DNA from 2 places in the Comamonas sp. NLF-1-9 genome. Region 1 is predicted to be linked to the other one. Evidence: predicted binding sites of a transcription regulator. Region 1 holds the regulator's gene; the other holds the start of a gene.

The links. The regulator LexA, encoded in region 1, represses DNA repair genes until DNA is damaged. The targets are predictions, from matches to a motif close to ACTGTATNNNNATACAGT.
Region 2: a site for LexA is predicted at 3,968-3,985, ahead of recA (recombinase RecA). Genes of this name have one in related genera too.

What each region holds. Positions count from the first base shown of each region.
Region 1 covers NZ_CP078069.1:856,845-866,089, reverse strand. The annotation lists gene hrpA (ATP-dependent RNA helicase HrpA) at 1-890, shown strand, start outside; gene KUD94_RS04270 (hypothetical protein) at 969-1,217, opposite strand; gene lexA (transcriptional repressor LexA) at 1,350-2,024, opposite strand; gene KUD94_RS04260 (asparaginase) at 2,113-3,063, shown strand; gene adk (adenylate kinase) at 3,250-3,906, opposite strand; gene kdsB (3-deoxy-manno-octulosonate cytidylyltransferase) at 4,017-4,808, opposite strand; gene KUD94_RS04245 (Trm112 family protein) at 4,805-4,993, opposite strand; gene lpxK (tetraacyldisaccharide 4'-kinase) at 4,974-5,996, opposite strand; gene KUD94_RS04235 (biopolymer transporter ExbD) at 6,001-6,429, opposite strand; gene KUD94_RS04230 (MotA/TolQ/ExbB proton channel family protein) at 6,442-7,092, opposite strand; gene xseA (exodeoxyribonuclease VII large subunit) at 7,435-8,763, shown strand; gene KUD94_RS14670 (superoxide dismutase) at 8,878-9,245, shown strand, end outside.
Region 2 covers NZ_CP078069.1:2,415,814-2,425,058, forward strand. The annotation lists gene KUD94_RS11585 (enoyl-CoA hydratase/isomerase family protein) at 1-643, opposite strand, end outside; gene KUD94_RS11590 (hypothetical protein) at 737-907, opposite strand; partial or broken gene KUD94_RS11595 (TetR/AcrR family transcriptional regulator) at 897-1,121, shown strand; gene KUD94_RS11600 (PACE efflux transporter) at 1,120-1,572, opposite strand; gene KUD94_RS11605 (shikimate kinase) at 1,647-2,198, shown strand; gene recX (recombination regulator RecX) at 2,219-2,707, opposite strand; gene recA (recombinase RecA) at 2,830-3,939, opposite strand; gene KUD94_RS11620 (MarR family winged helix-turn-helix transcriptional regulator) at 4,063-4,536, shown strand; gene KUD94_RS11625 (response regulator transcription factor) at 4,635-5,309, shown strand; gene KUD94_RS11630 (hypothetical protein) at 5,315-5,677, opposite strand; gene KUD94_RS11635 (sensor histidine kinase) at 5,887-7,341, shown strand; gene KUD94_RS11640 (SPOR domain-containing protein) at 7,364-8,059, opposite strand; gene KUD94_RS11645 (biotin--[acetyl-CoA-carboxylase] ligase) at 8,063-8,881, opposite strand; gene KUD94_RS11650 (SET domain-containing protein) at 8,878-9,245, opposite strand, start outside.

The sequences.
Region 1 (9,245 bases):
CAGCAGCTCCTGAAAATGAGAAACCCGCGCCCGGACAGGCCGATGCGCTCTACACCGCATGGACCTTTGGCGAGCTGCCCGAGCTGCTGGAAATCCAGCGCGGCAACCAGAGTCTGGTCGGCTTTCCGGCCTTGATCGACCGTGGCGAGGGCGTGGGCATCGAAGTGTTCGACGAGCCCGAGCTGGCAGCCGCGCGCCACCTGGTGGGCCTGCGGCGCCTGGTGGCGCTGCAGATCAGGGACGCGCTCAAATACCTGGCCAAAAACATCCCCGACCTGCAGCGCATGGCCGTGGCCTACATGCCGCTGGGCACGCAGGAGGAGCTGCAAAAGCAGATCATCGACCTGGCGCTTGAGCGCGCCTTCCTGCAGCCGCCGCTGCCGGTGAACGCGCAGGAATTTGCCCAGCGCATCCAGGAAGGGCGCGCGCGCCTGACCCTGATTGCCAACGAAGTGGCGCGCCTGTGCGCCGCCATCCTGCAAGAGTACGCACTGGCCCAGCGCAAGATCAAGGAAACGCGCAACGCCCCGCTGGCCACGCAAGACACAGGCCGGCAACTGCAGATCCTGATGAACAAGAACTTCCTGCTCGACACCCCCTGGGCGCAATTGCAGCACTACCCGCGCTATCTCAAGGCCATCGTGCTGCGCCTGGACAAGCTGCGCGCCGACCCCGCGCGCGACGAAGCCAGGACGCGCGAGCTGCAACCGCTGGAGCAGCGCTACTGGCGCCTGTTTGCCGAACGCAAGGGCCAGGAAGACGCGCGCATGCAGGAATACCGCTGGATGCTGCAAGAGCTGCGCGTGGGCTTTTTTGCGCAAGAGCTGCGCACCCCTTACCCCGCAAGCAGCAAGCGTCTGGACAAGATCTGGGCCCAGTTGCAACTCTGATGCAGCGGCGCCGGCTGGCCTGCGGCTGCCTTGGTGGGCCTCTTGCCGCGTTGCGCCCAGGCCCGCGACTGCCGCACCTCAGCCCAGCGCCAGGCGATTGAGTTCGGCGCAGACATCGGCCAGCCGGCCCGAAGCCATCAGCCGGCAGGAACCATCGTCCGCATGCCGCAGCACCAGGCGCAGCGGCCGGTGCGCCGAGGGCCGCGCCGGCACAGGGGCGGGTGCAGCGGGGCGCTGGCGCGCGACTGGCCGCAGCGCGAGCACCTTGCCGTGCGGGGCCGGGGAAAAAAGAGGCAGCGGGCGCTGACCGGACTGAACAAGCTGCATGTGAGACTCCACAGGGTTTGAACACAGGCAGGATTGCCACAGGAAAAGCACGCCCCAGGGTTGACCGAGCGCGCTGGCGCATGCAGCGTGCCCGGCCAGACGCCCGCCACCCGGGGCCGTGCCGGCCATGCCCTACATCAGCATGGTGTTGCGTATCAAGCCGACCGCCAGGCCTTCGATCTCGAATGGCTCGCCGGGGTGCACCCGGATCACCGGGTAGTCGGGGTTTTCCGGCAACAGCTCGATCTGGCCGCCGCTACGGCGCAGGCGTTTGACGGTGACCTCGTCGCCCAGGCGCGCGACCACGATCTGGCCGCTGCGCGCCTCGTGCGTGGCCTGCACCGCGAGCAGGTCGCCATCCATGATGCCGGCGTCGCGCATGGACATGCCACGCACCTTGAGCAGATAGTCCGGCTTGTGCGCGAACAGCGAGCCTTCTATGGTGTAGCTTTGGTCGACGTGCTCCTGCGCGAGAATCGGCGAACCGGCGGCCACGCGGCCGATGAGCGGCAGCGTGAGCTGGGCCAGCCCCGCCATCGGCAGGCCGAGCTGCACGCCGCGCTCGGCATGGATCTGGCGCAGCGCGCTGGCGCGCAGGCGTATGCCGCGCGAGGTACCGCTGAGCAGCTCGATCACGCCCTTGCGCGCGAGCGCCTTCAAGTGCTCTTCCGCCGCGTTGGCCGACTTGAAGCCCAGCTGCTGCGCGATCTCGGCGCGCGTGGGCGGCGCGCCGGTCTGGGCGATGGCGCGCTCTACCAGTTCCAGGATCTGCTGCTGGCGGCCGGTGAGTTTGGGCTGGTCGGTCATGAAATGCTCCGGATGGGCTACAGGTCAGTGACTGTGTATCGATACAGTAGCTGTATTTTTCGACAGTTTTGAGAAAGTTGCAAGCACCATGGACAAAAAGATCGTCATCCTCGGCACCGGCGGCACCATTGCCGGCACCGGCGCGGCCGGTGGCCATGCCTACCTGGCCGCGCAACTGGGCGTAGACGCGCTGGTGCAGGCGGTGCCGGGCCTGCAGCAGGCCGCCGGCATGGCGCTGCAAGCCGAGCAGCTCGCGCAGATCGACAGCAAGGACATGGACCACGCCACCTGGCTGCGCCTTGCGCGGCGCTGCGCCGAGCTGCTGGCCGACGCGCAGGTGGCCGGCATCGTCGTCACGCACGGCACGGACACGCTGGAAGAGAGCGCCTGGCTGCTGCACGAGCTGCTGCCCGCGGACAAGCCCGTGGTGTTGACCTGCGCGATGCGCCCGGCCACCGCGCTGCTGTCCGACGGCCCGCAGAACCTGCTGGACGCGGTGTTGCTGGCCGCGCACCCGCAGGCGCGCGGCGTGCTGGTGTCCGCGCTCGGCACGGTGCACGGCGCCCGCGCGGTGAGCAAGCTGCATCCGCAGCGGCTCGACGCGTTTGCCTCGCTGGGCAGCGGCCCGCTCGGCTGGGTGGAGGCCGGGCAGTTGCGCTGGGCGCACGGTGCGGCGCCCGCGGCCGGCGCACCGCGCCACGGCGCCTTGCTGCAATCGCGCGCCTTCAATCAAGCGCCCTGGCCGCGGGTGGAGATCGCCCTGAGCCACGCCGGGGCCGACGGCGCGCTGATCGACTGGATGGTGGCCGGCGGGGTACGCGGCATCGTCGTCGCCGCGACCGGCAACGGCACGCTGCATCAGGCGCTGCAGCCGGCGCTCGCGCGTGCGGTGGATGCCGGGGTGCAGGTGCGCATTGCCTCGCGCTGCCCGCTCGGGCACATGGCGGCGATCGCGGGCCGGCCCTGGCGCGACGCCGAGGGCCTGAGCCCGGTCAAGGCGCGCATCAGCCTGATGCTCGACTTGATGCAGCAAGCCTGAGCGCGCAGCCTGCGCGCCGGCGCCTCAGAGCTTGCGAGGAAATTGTCCGTGCCCGAAAGGCGCGTCAAAACGCCGCCCATCGAGATGCAAAACGCAGTCATGGCTGGGGCCATGGCGAGTATTTGCAACCAAGAGTGGTGGTGTTTTGGCGTGCAGAGCGGGCATGGGGGATTGCCTCTCAAGCTCTCAGTGGCTCAGCGCCTCGAGCGCGCGCGCGGTGATCTCGTCGACGCCGCCCAGGCCGTTGATGGCGCGGTACTTGGGCGCGTTGGCCGGGTCGGCGCTGGCCCAGTTGCGGTAGTAGTCCACCAGCGGGCGCGTCTGGTCGCTGTAGACCTGCAGGCGCTTCTTGACGGTTTCTTCCTTGTCGTCCTCGCGCTGCACCAGCGCTTCGCCCGTCACGTCGTCCTTGCCGGCGACCTTGGGCGGGTTGAACTTCACGTGGTAGGTGCGCCCGGACGCCGGGTGGCTGCGCCGCCCGCTCATGCGCTCGATGATGGCCTCGAACGGCACGTCGATCTCCAGCACGTAATCGAGCTTGACGCCCGCCGCCTTCATCGCGTCCGCCTGCGGGATGGTGCGCGGAAAGCCGTCGAAGAGAAAACCCTGGGCGCAATCGGGCTCGGCGATGCGCTCCTTGACCAGGCCGATGATGATGTCGTCGCTCACGAGCTGGCCCGCGTCCATGACCGCCTTGGCCTGCAGCCCCAGCGGCGTGCCTGCCTTGACGGCGGCGCGCAGCATGTCGCCGGTGGAAATCTGCGGGATGCCGAATTGCTTGCAGATGAAGGCAGCCTGCGTGCCTTTTCCAGCGCCGGGAGCGCCAAGCAGGATCAATTTCATGGGGACTCTCTCTCGTCAGTTTTGAAATCGGGCCGCACGCGCCAGGCCGTGCGTGAACAGCGTTTGAGAATAGCACGCGTGCGCTGGCGCCCCGCTTACAGGGCGCCCTCTCAGGCAGGTGCGCCGCCGGCGGCAAACAGGGCGCGCACGCGCTCCAGGTCCTGCGGCGTATCCACACCCGCGCCGGGGGCCGTGGTGGTCACGTGCACCGCGATCGCATGGCCGTGCCAGAGCGCGCGCAGCTGCTCGAGCTGCTCGAGCTGCTCGGTGGGCGCGGGCGCCAGGCGTGCAAAGGTCTGCACGAAGCCCGCGCGGTAGCTGTAGATGCCGATGTGGTGCAGCGGCGCCAGCCCGGCGGCGGCCGCATCCTGCCACCAGGCGCCGCCCGGCTGCGCGCCGCGTGCATGCGGGATGGGCGCGCGGCTGAAGTAGCTGGCGCGGCCCCGGGCATCGAGCACCACCTTGACCACGTTGGGGTTGGCAAAGTCGGCGGCGCTGGCGATCGGATGTGCGGCCGTGCCCATGGGGCAGTGCGCGTGGCGCTGCATCAGGGCCGCGACGGCATCGATCAGGCCGGGCGCCATCAGCGGCTCGTCGCCCTGCACGTTCACCACCACCGCATCCTCGGGCAGGCCCAGCAGCGCGCAGGCTTCGGCCAGACGGTCGCTGCCGCTGGCGTGGTCGGCGCGCGTGGGCAGCGCCTGCACGCCGTGGGCCTGGCAGGCGTCGATGATCTCGGGCGCGTCGGCCGCCACCCAGACCTGCGCGGCGGCGCTTTGCAGCGCGCGCTCGGCCACGCGCACCACCATGGGCTTGCCGGCGATGTCGGCCAGGGGCTTGCGCGGCAGGCGGCTGGAGGCCAGCCGCGCGGGGATGACGACGGTGAAGGCCGCCGCGCTCACGGCTTCTTTTCCAGCTCGTCGTCGCTGAGCGTGCGCGCTTCGGTCTCGAGCAGGACGGGGATGCCGTCGCGCACCGGATAGGCCAGGCGCGCGCTGTGCGAGACCAGCTCCTGGCGCTCGCGGTCGTAAGTGAGCGGCCCCTTGGTCACGGGGCACACCAGCAGTTCAAGCAGTTTCGGGTCCATGGCTTTCTCCGGCTGGGGTCGATGATAGTGGCGCCAGGCGCGCGTCCAGCCAGGCGAAGAATGCCGGATCGAGCTCGACCTGCAAGGGCGCCGCCCAAGCCTCGGGGTGCAGGCGCCAGAGCTTGACCGCGTCTTTTTCGGTACAAATCAGGATCAAACCCTTGCCTGACGGGCGCTGCCAGCTATCGAAAGCAAAGTGGTCCGGCAGGCTCTCGGTGCGCTCCAGCGTCAGACCGCGCGCGCGCAGCATGGCAAAGAAGGCCTCGGGCGCGGCCACGCCCGCCAGCGCATGCAGCGGCTGGCCGCGCAGGCGCTGCAAGGGCAATTGCTCGCCCGCCGCATTCACCACGCAGGGCGCCAGCGTGCGCCGCAGCGCAAACGCGGGCGCGCTGCCCGCCGGGACGGGGGGCGCGCCGTGGTAGAGCAGCGCATCCACCGGTCGCGGCCAGGCCTCGCGCAGCGGGCCGGCGGGCAGCAGCCAGCCATTGCCCACGCCGGTCTCGCTGAAGACGCAAATTTCCAGCTTGCGCGCCAGCGCCAGATGCTGCAGTCCGTCGTCGCAGACCAGGATGTTGCAGTCCGGGTGCGCCGCCAGCAGCGCGCGCCCGGCATCGGCGCGCCGCGCGGCCACGAAGACCGGCACGCCGGTGCGCCGCGCCAGCAGCAGCGGCTCATCACCCACCTCGGCGGGTGCGCTGGTAGCGCGCACCTCGCGGCAGTCGCGCGTGCGCCGCCCATGGCCGCGCGAGACGATGCCCGGGCGCCAGCCTCTGGCCTGCAAGTGCTGCACCAGCGCGATCACCACCGGCGTCTTGCCCGCGCCGCCGGCCACCACATTGCCCACCACGACGACGGGCACGCCGAGCGTGCTGCGGCGCAGCCAGCCGCGGCGATGAAGCGCGCGGCGCAGCGCCGTCAGCGCGCGGTAGAGCAGGGACAGGGGCCAGAGCAGCCGCGCCAGCGCGCCCTTGTGCTGCCAGGCGCGGCGCAGACGCTGGGCCACGCCCTCAGCGCTCCTGCGCCCCGGAAGTCTGGGTAGCGAAGGTCACCTGCGCCAGGCCCACCCGGCGGGCCGCCTCCATCACGGTGATGACCGCCTGGTGCGGCGCCATCGCGTCGGCGCTGATGATCAGCACGCTGTCGCCGCCCGCCGGCGCGGCCGCCTGCAGCGCCTGGGCCAGCTCGCCCACGCCGCGACCGGCCAGCGCGGTCTTGTTCACCGCATAACGCCCGTCGGCCGCCACGGCCACCGTCAGCTCGCGCGGGCGCTCGCGCATCTGCTGGGTGTCGGCCACCGGCAGGGTCAGCTGCAGTTCGGTGAAGCGGCTGTAGGTAGTGGTGAGCATGAGAAAGATCAGGATCACCAGCAGCACGTCGATGAAGGGAATCAGGTCGATGCGCGGCTCTTCGCGCGTCTTGCCAGCCCGAAAGTCCATCGCCGGCTCCGCCTACAGCTGGCGCCGGCCGATCTGGCCGAGGTGACGCACGAACTGCTCGGCAGCGAGCTCCAGCTGCAGCGTGTAGGCGTCCACGCGGCTGCGGAAATACTTCCAGAAGAACAGCGCCGGAATTGCGATGATCAGGCCGAAGGCCGTGTTGTACAAGGCCATCGAGATGCCGTGCGCGAGCTGCGCCGGGTTGCCGCCGCCGGCCACATGCCCCACGGCGCCGGCCCCGGCCTGCGCGCCGAAGATCTCTATCATGCCGACCACCGTGCCCAGCAGCCCCAGCAGCGGCGCGGCCGAGGCGATGGTGCCCAGCGCGTTCAGGTACCTCTCCAGCCGATGCGCCACCGAACGACCCTGGTCCTGCATGGCCGCGCGCAAGTCCTCTTCGGAGCTGCGCGGGTTGCCCGCCAGCCGCCGTATGCCGCTGGCCAGCACCTCGCCAAGCGCGCTGTTCTGTTCCAGCTGCTTGACCACGTCGGGCGCAGGCAGGCTGCGGCTGGTGACGGCAATCGCCTCATCGAGCAGCTTGGGCGGCGCCACGCGCCGGGTTTGCAGCGAAATGAAGCGCTCGATGATCAGCGCCAAGGCCACGACGGAGCAGGCGATGAGCGGCCAGATCGGCCAACCCGAGGCTTGTATGATCGAAAGCAATGCTCACTCCGCGCGTTTGGATGTCAGCCGGCGATTATGACGCAGGCACCCTGGCCGTCCGGCGCGCGCGCCACAGCCCCGCCAGCGCCCTGCGGTCATCCACCGTTGCTGTGGATAACTTTGTGGGCAAATACCGGAACAAGCGCCGCAAGCGCGCATCGGCAGGCGCTTTGACCACATTGCACAAAAAATGTGCACCAAAAAACCCTGTTGAATCAACAACTTGCATGAACACCCATGGCGCCGCTGCTATGACTTGCGGATGCAGGCGCCGGCCGCGGCTGGCCGCGCCGCTGTGGATGGTTTGCGCCCGCGCACCGCGCGCAAAGCCTTGTCCCGCCTATGTTTGAGCCCTCCGAGCAAGCCGCGACGCCGCTGATCTGGGAAGTTGGCGCGCTGTGCCGCGCCGTGGCGCAGGCCTTGCAGGCGCGCTTCAACCCGGTGCTGGTGCGCGGCGAACTCGCGGGCTTTTCGCGCGCGGCCAGCGGGCACTGCTATTTCACCCTGAAGGACGCCAGCGGCCAGTTGCGCTGCGCCATGTTTCGCCGCGCCGCAAGCCAGCTCGACTTCGTACCGCGCGACGGCCAGCTGGTGCAAGCCCAGGCGAGCCTGAGCGTCTACGAAGGGCGCGGCGACCTGCAGCTCGTCGTGCAGCACCTGCAGCCCGTGGGGCAGGGCGCGCTGTTCGAGCAATTCCTGCGCCTGAAGGCCAGGCTGCAGGCCCAGGGCCTATTCGATGCGGCGCGCAAGCGGGCGCTGGTGCGCATGCCGCGCGCCATAGGCCTGGTGACCTCGCGCGGCGCGGCCGCGCTGCACGACGTGGCCAGCACCCTGGCGCGCCGCGCGCCGCACCTGCCTGTGGTGTTCGCGCCGGCCCAGGTGCAGGGCGAGGGGGCGGCCGCCAGCCTGTGCGCTGCACTATCAAATTTGTATCTGCTGGCGCAAGGCAGGCAAGGCCAAGCAGCCGAAAACACCATGGAACACCCGCCGCTGGACGCCATCCTGCTGGTGCGCGGCGGCGGCTCCATGGAAGACCTCTGGGCCTTCAACGACGAGCAGCTCGCGCACACCATCGTGCAAAGCCCAGTGCCGCTGGTCTGCGGCGTCGGCCATGAAACCGACTTCACGATTGCCGACTTCTGCGCCGATCTGCGCGCGCCCACGCCCACCGCCGCGGCCGAGCTGGTCGCGCCGGTGCGCAGCGAAGAGCTCGCCGCGCTGGCGCTGGCCGGCGAGCGCCTGCGCGGCGCGCTGCTGGACCAGCTCGACGGGCAGCACCAGCGCCTGGACGGCGCGGCGGGCCGGCTTGGGCGGCCCTCGGGCTTCATCGCCGACGCCGGCCTGCAACTGAGCCAGCGGGAGCAGCGGCTGCGCCACGCGCTGCAACTGCGCCTGGGCTTGTCGGCGCAGGCGCTGCAGGCGCGCGGGCAAGACTTTGCGCGCAGCCTGCAGCGGCACCTGCAGACGCAAAGCGAGCGGCTGCAGGGGCTGCACACGCGCCTGACCCTGCTGGATCCGCGCCTGGTGCTGGCACGCGGCTATGCGCTGCTGAGCGACGAGCATGGCCAGGTCGTGGTGCGCGCGCGCCAGGTGCGCACCGGCCAGGCCGTGCACGCCGAGCTGGCCGAGGGCGCGCTGGAGCTCACGGTGCAGCCGCCGCGCCTGTTCTGAAGCCGCCGCGCGGCCCGGGCCGGCGCGAACGAGAGCAAGTTCCTACAATGGCCTGGTTGTGCTGCGCCTGCGCAGCGTCGATGCAACCACCAATCGAAGGAAAGGAACACCCCCATGCACCACGTACTACCCAGCCTGCCCTACGCCCTGGACGCCCTGGCTCCGCACATCAGCAAGGAGACGCTGGAGTTTCACTACGGCAAGCACCACAACGGCTATGTGACCAATCTGAACAAGCTGCAAGAGGGCACCGAGTTCGAGAACATGACGCTCGAGGAGATCGTCAAGAAGTCCAGCGGCGGCATCTTCAACAACGCCGCCCAGGTCTGGAACCACACCTTCTTCTGGCATTGCATGAAGCCCAGCGGCGGCGGCGAGCCGCACGGCGCCCTGGCCAAGGCGATCGAAGCCAAGTGGGGCAGCTACGCGGCCTTCCGCGAAGCCTTCCTCAAGAGTGCCGGCGGCAACTTCGGATCGGGCTG
Region 2 (9,245 bases), 1.5 Mb from region 1:
CGCGCATCAGGCGTTTCATGCGGCCATAGGCCAGGGTGGGGCCGCTGGCCAGGCACCGGGCCAGCGCCTGCGTGGCCGTTTGCAGTTCACCGGCGGGCAGCACGCGGTTGATCAGGCCCAGGCGCAGCGCGTCTTCGGCGCTCAGGCTCTCGCCCAGCAGCGCGATCTCCAGCGCGTGGCGCAGGCCGGTCAGGCGCGGCAGCGCCCAGGAGCCGCCCAGGTCGCAGTTGGTGCCCAGATTGATGTAGGCCAGATTGAACTTGCTGCCTTCGGCCGCGAGGACGAAGTCGCACATCAGCATCAGCGACAAGCCGCCGCCGGCCGACGCGCCATGCACCTGGGCGATGATCGGCGCGTCCATCTGGTGCATCAGGCGGATCGCCTCGTTCAGCGGGCCGAGCAGCGTGCGTGCGCCTTCGACCGGGTTGGCACGCAGCACGGCCAGGTCGCCCCCGGCGATGAAGGCGCGGCCCGCGCCCTTGAGCACGACGGCGCGCACCGTGTTGTCCGCCGCAATCTCGCGCATCGCGGCGAGGAAGGCGAGCGCCATCTCCAGGTTCAGCGCATTGAGCGCCTCGGGGCGGTTGAACTGCAGCGTGGCGATGGCGCCCTCACGCGAGACGAGCAAGGTGTCGTCGGCCATGGTAACTCCTCAAAAAATAGCTGACAGCGCTTGTCTGGCGGGCGCTGCAGGCCGATTTGGCTTGAAATCATCACATTGCGCCGACAGCCCGGTTCAACGATACATCGCCTCGATCTCCGGCGCATACGCCTGGTAGATGCTTGCGCGGCGCACCTTCATCGTGGCGGTGACCTCGCCATCGTCGTGATCGAGTTCCTTGGTGAGCAGGCAGAACTTGCGGATCTGCGCCACCTGGGCGAGCTGGGCATTGCCGCGCGCCTGCATGCAGGTCTATGCCGAGATCGTGGTGCAGCCCTTTGGCGTGCGCCTGATCCGCGTGGGCGACGAAGAGGTGCCCGAACCCAGCCGGCGCGAGCACAGGCGCATGAAGTCCGAGATCGACCTGGCCTTTCGCCGCCTGGTCGCGCTAGGCGTCGAAGAGGGCTCCATCGCTGCGTGCGACCCCAAGATCATGGCCTTCGTGATCGCCGGCGTGCTCAAACGCCCGCCTGTGCCGAAGCGGGCAGCCCGAAAAAGTGGTCGAACCCCCAGTTGAAGACGTAGGTGTAGACCAGGAAGAAGACCACCAGCGCGCCTTCCATCACCAGCGCCTGCCAGAGCGTGACCTCGAACCACCAGGCCATCAGTGGAATCAGGATCAGCGCCAGCCCGCCCTCAAAGCCGATCGCGTGCGCCACGCGCCGCGCGACCGAGCGGCCCTTGACGCTCTGGCGCGCCTCCCACCATTCGAAGGCGGCGTTGAAGGAGACGTTCCAGAGCACCGCGATGACCGAGGCGGCGACCGCCATCACGCCGGATTCGCCCGGCTGCTGCCCTATGACGATGAAGAGCAGGCCGGATGCGATGATGGCGATGATCTCGTAGATGGTGACGTAAATCACCCGGCGCCAGGGGCCTTGCAGCCCCGTGGCCTGATGGGAAGCGGACATCGGGCGAGTATAAAAAGCGTCGCGCGCCCTGCGCGGGCGCGCGAGCGACAGCAACTTTTGACGGAGCATAGGCTATGGCAACGCGCTGCACCCTGGTGGGCATGCCGGGTTCGGGCAAATCCACGGTGGGCCGCCACCTGGCGCGGCGGCTGGGCTGCGACTTCGTGGACATGGACCAGCAGCTCGAGCAGCGCCTGGGCTGCAGCATCCGCAGCTACTTCGAGGCCCAGGGCGAAGCCGCGTTTCGCGCGCACGAAGCGGCGCTGCTGGCCGAGCTGGCCGCGCAGCCCGGCGCCATCGTGCTGTCCACCGGCGGCGGCGTGGTGCTGCGCGCCGACAACCGCGCGCTCTTGCGCACGCACTGCGCGCCGGTGTTCTACCTGCGCGCCAACGCCGACGAAATCTTTCACCGCCTGCGCCACGACCGCAAGCGCCCGCTGCTGCAGGTGGACAACCCGCAGGAGCGCCTGCGCCTGCTGTTTCGCGAGCGCGACCCGCTGTACCGCGAAGTGGCGCACTACGTGATGGAAACCCGCCGCGCCAGCGTGCAGGCGCTGGTGAGCAGGGTGCAGATGCAGCTGGACATGGCCGCGCCTGGCGGGCCTGGCAAGCCGATCGCTGACTGAGTATTTCGCGCGCTGCGGCTTCAGAGCCCGTGGTCGGGCTCGCAGCCGGATGCCGCCTGCGACCCGCCCGCGAGCGCGAGCGCGCGGCGCACGGTCTCGCCAGAAAAACCCCGGGCTGCGAGAAAGCGCATCTGGCGCGCGCGTTCGCGCGCATCGGCGGGCACCGGGCCGTCGCCAAAGCGCTTGCGCCAGACCGCCAGCGCCCGCGCCAGCTCCGTGCCCGCGAGCTGCTCGGCGCTGGCGCGCAGCAGCTCCTCGCTCAAGCCCTTGCTGCGTAGCTCTTGCAGCACGCGCTGGCTGCCCAGCAGCGGCGCGCGCCGGTGCAGCAGCGACTCGGCCACGCGCGCCTCGTCGATGAAACCCTTGGCGGCCAGCGCGTCCAGCAATGCCGGCAGGTCCTCGCCCTCTTGCACATGGCGCGAGAGCTTGGCCATGAGTTCGGCGCGCGAATGCTCGCGCTGGGCAAGCAGGCGCAGCGCGCGGGCCTTGAGCGTAGGGGGAGACTTCATCTATGAAAATAGGAGCTGCTGGCGCTTGTGCAGCAAGGCTTTGAGGCAGATTTGACCAAAACTACAGACCCGCAGGAAGCACCCGCGGGCCTGTACCCGGCGCCGCGCCGCAGCACTGCGGCCTACAGCTCTGCGGCTACCGGCGCGTCCTTGGCCGGCTTGTCGGCCTTGTCGGCTTTGTCGTCCTTCCTGGGCTTGCCCAGCGTCGGCAGCAGGGCGATGCCCAGGCTGGCGCGCACCTTGTTCTCGATCTCGTGGGCGAGGTCAGGGTTCTCGCGCAGGAATTCGCGCGCGTTGTCGCGCCCCTGGCCGATCTTCTCGCCGTTGTAGGCGTACCAGGCGCCGCTTTTTTCCAGAATGCGCGCGTTCACGCCCATGTCGATGATCTCGCCCTCGCGCGAAATGCCCTCGCCGAACAGGATGTCGAACTCGGCCGTCTTGAACGGCGGGCTGACCTTGTTCTTGACCACCTTGACGCGGGTTTCATTGCCTATCGCCTGGTCGCCCTTCTTGAGCGTGCCTATGCGCCGGATGTCCAGGCGCACGCTGGCGTAGAACTTGAGCGCGTTGCCGCCCGTCGTCGTCTCGGGGCTGCCGAACATCACGCCGATCTTCATGCGGATCTGGTTGATGAAGATCACCATGCAGTTGGTCTTCTTGATGGTCGCGGTGAGCTTGCGCAGCGCCTGGCTCATCAGCCGCGCCTGCAGGCCGGGCAGCGAATCGCCCATGTCGCCCTCGATTTCGGCCTTGGGTACCAGGGCGGCGACCGAGTCGACCACGATCAGATCGACCGCGCCCGAGCGCACCAGGCTGTCCACGATCTCGAGCGCCTGCTCGCCGGTGTCGGGCTGGCTGATCAGGATGTCGTTGACGTTGACGCCGAGCTTTTGCGCATAGCTGGTATCGAGCGCGTGCTCGGCGTCGATGAAGGCGCAGGTGCCGCCCTGCTTTTGCATTTCGGCAATCACCTGCAGCGTGAGCGTGGTCTTGCCCGAGCTTTCCGGCCCGTAGATCTCGACCACTCTGCCGCGCGGCAGGCCGCCCACGCCCAGGGCAATGTCCAGGCCGAGCGAGCCGGTGGAGACGACCTGGATGTCCTCGATCGCCTCGCCCTCGCCCAGGCGCATGATGGTGCCCTTGCCAAACTGCTTTTCGATTTGCGCCAGCGCTGCGGCCAGGGCCTTGGCCTTTTCGGCTTGTGCGGGGGTGCTCTTGCTTGCTGTGTCCATGCTGAACTCCTGCTGAAGGACGGTGAATACTGGATGGTTGAACAGTAGTGTAGGGTCGATAAAAGAAATTTCCACAGATAATTGGTCAGTTTGCCTGACAATCAAGCCGTGCCCCAAACCCCCATGCCCGACGAGCGCTGGCGCCAGTCCCATCTGGGCCGGCTGCTCGGGCATGCCGCGCGGCGTTTTGACGCGCGCGTGCTGCAGCTCATGGCGCGTGACGTGCAGGTGCCGCTGGCGCTGTCCAATCTGGCGGCGCGCGACAAGGTGGGCGCGGCGCACGTGCACATCACGCGCCACTTGTCGCTGCGCGGCGACCGCCTGACCGACCTGGCCGAGCGCGCCGGCATGAGCAAGCAGGCCATGGCCACGCTGGTGGCGCAGTGCGAAGCCTGGGGACTGGTCGTGCGTGAGCCCGATCCGCACGACGCGCGCGCGCGCATCGTGCGCTTCACTCCGACCGGCCTGGCCTGGCTCGCGGCCTTTCGCGCCAGCGTGGAGCGCGCGCAAGAGGAATTTCGCGCGGAAGTGGGCGACGAGGTGGCCGCCGTGGTCTTGCTCGGCCTGGAAGCCTATGGCGCGGCGGCGGGGCGCTGAGCCGGCGAGCGCCGGGCTCGCCTAGAATTTGGGCACTCGAAGGCGCTCCAGCGCCCGCCGTGCTGCCCCCAGCATCCCGCACCAGGAGACAGTCCCGCATGCGCATCCTCATCGCCGAAGACGATCAGGTCCTCGCTGACGCCCTCTTGCGCTCGCTGCGCGCGGCCGGCGCCGTGGTCGACCACGTGGCCAACGGCAGCGAAGCCGATGCGGCCCTGATGACCAACCACGAGTTCGACCTGCTGATCCTGGACCTGGGCCTGCCGCGCATGCACGGGCTGGAAGTGCTCAAGCGCCTGCGCGCGCGCTCCTCGCCGCTGCCGGTGCTGATCCTCACCGCCGCCGACAGCGTGGAAGAGCGCGTGCGCGGCCTGGACCTGGGCGCAGACGACTACATGGCCAAGCCGTTTTCGCTGCAGGAGCTCGAGGCGCGCGTGCGTGCGCTCACCCGCCGCAGCCTGGGCACGACCTCCAACGTGCTGCGCCACGGGCCGCTCACCTACGACCAGGTCGGGCGCATGGCCAGCCTGGACGGCGAAGTGGTGGAGCTGTCGGGGCGCGAGCTCGGCGTGCTCGAGGTGTTGCTGCAGCGCGCCGGGCGTCTGGTGTCCAAGGACCAGCTCGTCGAGCACCTGTGCGAGTGGGGCGAGGAGGTCAGCAACAACGCCATCGAGGTCTATGTGCACCGCCTGCGCAAGAAGATAGAGCGCGGGCCGGTGCGCATCGCCACGGTGCGCGGCCTGGGCTACTGCCTGCAGAAGATAGAAAGCTGAGCCGGCTACTTTGCCGGCGGCAGCGGCAGCACGCGCAGCTTGGCGACGTAGGGCTCCACGCGCAGGCTGTCGGCCTTGAGCACGCTCACCTTGTGCAGCGGCGCCAGCTCCAGCGCGCCGTCGGCGTTCTTGCGCACCGCGTACTGCCACAGCGTCAGCGCGCCGCGCTCGGCCAGCGCCTGGCCGATGGCGCCGGCCTCGGCGCGCGGCGCCAGCGCGTCCTCGGGCGGCACGGCGACGATCACCTCGTCGCGCGCGGTGATCAGCTTGAACAGCGCGGGATCGCTCGCACCCGCCATGGTGCTGGCCGAGCCCAACAGCCCGGCGATGGCCAGGCCGGCCAGCCTGGTCCTGGTTTGCTCTCTCATGGTTTCCCCTCTCCTCTTGTGTAGCGGCATGCTAAAGCGCAGGCCGCTTTTTGTGCAGTGCCGTCTGCGGGAAATTTGTGAAAAATTGCAGCGCCGCCCCGGGCCGGCTGTTCGATGGAACTGCACTACCATTGCCCGCCTATGGACCCCAGGCGCCGCCCTTCGCGCATGGACCCGCCCGGGCGGCGCGGGTTGCACCGGCCCGCGCCATGAAGCGCGCCGAGCAGCGTTCGCTCTTTGGCGAGATCCTGGACTGGATGCTCACCCCGCTGCTGCTGCTGTGGCCCATCAGCCTGGCGCTGACCTGGTTCGTCGCTCAGGACCTGGCCAACAAACCCTTTGACCGCACGCTGGAATACAACGCCTACGCGCTGGCCGAGCTGCTCACCGTGCAGGACGGCCTGGTGCGCGTGAACCTGGCCAACACCGACGCCGGCGTGCTGCGCGCCGACGAATCCGACGTGGTCTACTTTCAGGTGCGCGCGCCCAGCGGCGCGGTGCTCGCCGGTGAACGCGATCTGCCCGAGCCGCCGGCCGACGCCCTGGTGGCCGCCGACGAGGTGCAACTGCGCGACGACGAGCTGCGCGGCGCCGACGTGCGCGTGGCCTACATCTGGGTGCACCTGCCCCGGGCGGGATTTCGCCCCGCGCTGGTGCAAGTGGCCGAAACGCGCTCCAAACGCAGCGTGCTGGCGACCGAAATCATCAAGGGCGTGCTGCTGCCCCAGCTCTTCGTGCTGCCGCTGGCGCTGCTGCTGGTATGGCTGGCGCTCACGCGCGGCATCAAGCCGCTGCACCAGCTCGAAGACCGTATCCGCCGGCGCAAACCCGGTGACCTCTCGCCGCTGGACAACAAGGCGGTGCCGCTGGAGGTGGCGCCGCTGGTCGATTCGGTCAACGACTTGCTCGAGCGCCTGCATGAATCGGTAGCCACGCAAAAGCGCTTCCTGGCCGACGCCGCGCACCAGCTCAAGACGCCACTTGCCGGGCTGCGCATGCAGGCCGACCTGGCCCAGAGGCGCGACACCAGCGCCGAAGAGCTCAAGAAGTCGCTGCTGCAGATAGGCCGCGCCTCGGTGCGCGCCACGCACGCGGTCAACCAGTTGCTGGCGCTGGCACGCGCCGAGGGCGGCGCCAGCACGCTGCAGCGCCAGCGCCTGAACCTGGCGCAACTGGTGATCGACGTGGTGCACGACAGCGTGCCGCGGGCGCTGGCCAAGCACATCGACCTGGGCTACGACGGCGCGCCGCCCGAGGCCCCGGGCGTGTGGATGGAGGGCAACGCCACGCTGCTGTCCGAGCTGGTGCGCAATCTCTTGGACAACGCCATCAACTACACGCCCTCGAGCGACGCCAGCCCCGGCGTGGTCACGGCGCGCGTGGTGACCGACCCCTTTGGCCAGGTGCTGCTGCTGCAGGTGGAAAACTCCGGGCCGGGCATTGCCGAAGAGGAGCGCGACCTGATCTTCCAGCCGTTTTACCGCTCGCTCGGGCACGAAGCCGACGGCTCGGGCCTGGGCCTGTCCATCGTGCGCGAGATTGCGCGCCAGCACCGCGCCAGCGTGCAACTGGACCAGCCCCATCCGGGCAGCGCCCAGCCGGGCACGCGCTTCACGGTGCGCTTTGCGCCGCTGGCCCAGCCGCGCGGATTGCCCATCGCGTGAAGGCTGGCGGCCGCCGGCCTGCTCAGGAACAGGCCTGCAGCGGGGTGTCGTCCCAACGCAGGGCCAGCGCATCGAGCTGGGCGCGCAGCCCGGCGGTCGCTGCGGGCAGCACCAGGGTGTAGCGCGGCTGGGCGGCACGCTCCTGCACCACGCGGGCGGTGCGCACGCCGCGCGCCACCAGGTCGGCCAGCCCCTGCTGCGCCGCCTCTTCGCTGGCAAAGCGCCCGAGCGACAGACCCGGCTCCAGGGCCGGCCCGGGGCGGTCGAAGGCGAGCTTGAGCGCGCGCAGCTCGGCGCGCTTTCTGGCCAGCGCTTCTTCGTCGGCAAAGCGCCCCATGTAGACCATCCAGCGCGCCGGCACCTCGCTCGGCTCCAGCGTCCAGCTGCCCGCGGGCAGGCTGGCCAGGGCGCTGCGCAGGCCTTTCGCGCGCTCCTCGTTCAGGGGGCCGGCTTGCAGGCAGGCCGCGGGCTCGGCCGCAGCCTGTGCGAGCGCGGCTGCGGCGGGCGGCGTGTCGGCCGGGGCGTGGGCCGCAGGGGGCGCTGGCCTGGGCCTGGCGGGCGGCAGCAGCTCCAGGTTCTGCGGCGCAATCTGGCGCTGCAGGCGCTCGGGTTCGGCCTCGCCGTGCGGTGCCAGGCCCCAGGGCTGCAGCTGGCCGCTGCTCCAGGCGTAATAGCCCAGATTGGCCAGCAGCAGCACGAGCACGGCCAGGCGCAGCATGGCTCAGGCTCCGGCGCCGCAGCTGCGCGCGGGGCGCACGCTTACTTCAGAGCTGGTAATGCGCTGCAGCCCGCCCGCCGTGGACAACTGCAGCGCGCCGTCGTCCTGCACGCCGCAGGCCGTGCCCTGCACGCCGTTGCTCAGCTGCACCATCCGGCCCTTGAGGTAGTCGCGCCGCGCAAAGCGCGGCTGGAAAGGGGCGAAGCCGCTCTCTGCAAAGCCCAGCAGCGTGCGCACCACCGGCAGCGCGCAGCGCAGCAGCGCGGCAGGGCCGTCCAGGCGCGCATCCACGTCCTGCAGGCAGGCCGCGGGCGTGCGCAATCCCTGCGCCGGGGGCGGCTGCAGATTGATGCCCATGCCGACGATCACGCAGCGCCGTCCGCTGCCGTCGGCCATCTCGGCGGTTTCGATCAGGATGCCGGCAAGCTTGCGCCCGTCGTCCAGCCACAGGTCGTTGGGCCATTTGAGCTGGATGCGTGCCTGCCCGCTGCCGGCCGCCGGCCATTGCGGCTGCAGGCTCTCGGCCAGCGCCACGCCCACGGCCAGCGACAGGCCCGACCAGTCGCGCGGCGCATAGGGCAGGCCGATGGAGACGGCCAGCACGTCGCCCGCCGCGCTGTACCAGCTACGCCCCTGGCGCCCGCGCCCGGCGGTTTGTTCCTCGGCGATCAGCACGGTGGGCGCAAGCGCCCCCCTGCGCGCGCGGCGCAGCAGCTCGGTGTTGCTTGAATCAATGGTGGGCGCCACTTCGATCACCAGCGCCGGCAGCAGCGGCGCAAGCTGCGCGCGCAGCAGCGCCAGCGGCCAGTCGCCCGCGCTCATGCGCGCCGGCTCCCGGAAGCGGGCTGCAGCGGGCGCCAGCCGCGCTTGGGCGCGAGCATGGTGCCGCGGCAGTGCGGGCTGCCGCAGCGGCAGGCGTATTGCGCCTTGAGCTTGCTGGTGTAGCGCTCCTCGATGATCAGGCCGTAGTCGTAATTGAGTTCTTCGCCGGCGGCAATGTCGCGCAGCGCGGTGATGAAGATGCGGCCCTCCTGCTCGTCGGCCCAGCAGTTGGGCGCGCAGCTGTGGTTGATCCAGCGCGCGGCGTTGCCGCCGACATTGGCGTCGATCACGTGGTCTTCATCGACGTGGAAGTAGAAGGTGTGGTTGGGCTCGTTCGGGTCGTGCGGGTGGCGCCGCTGCGCTT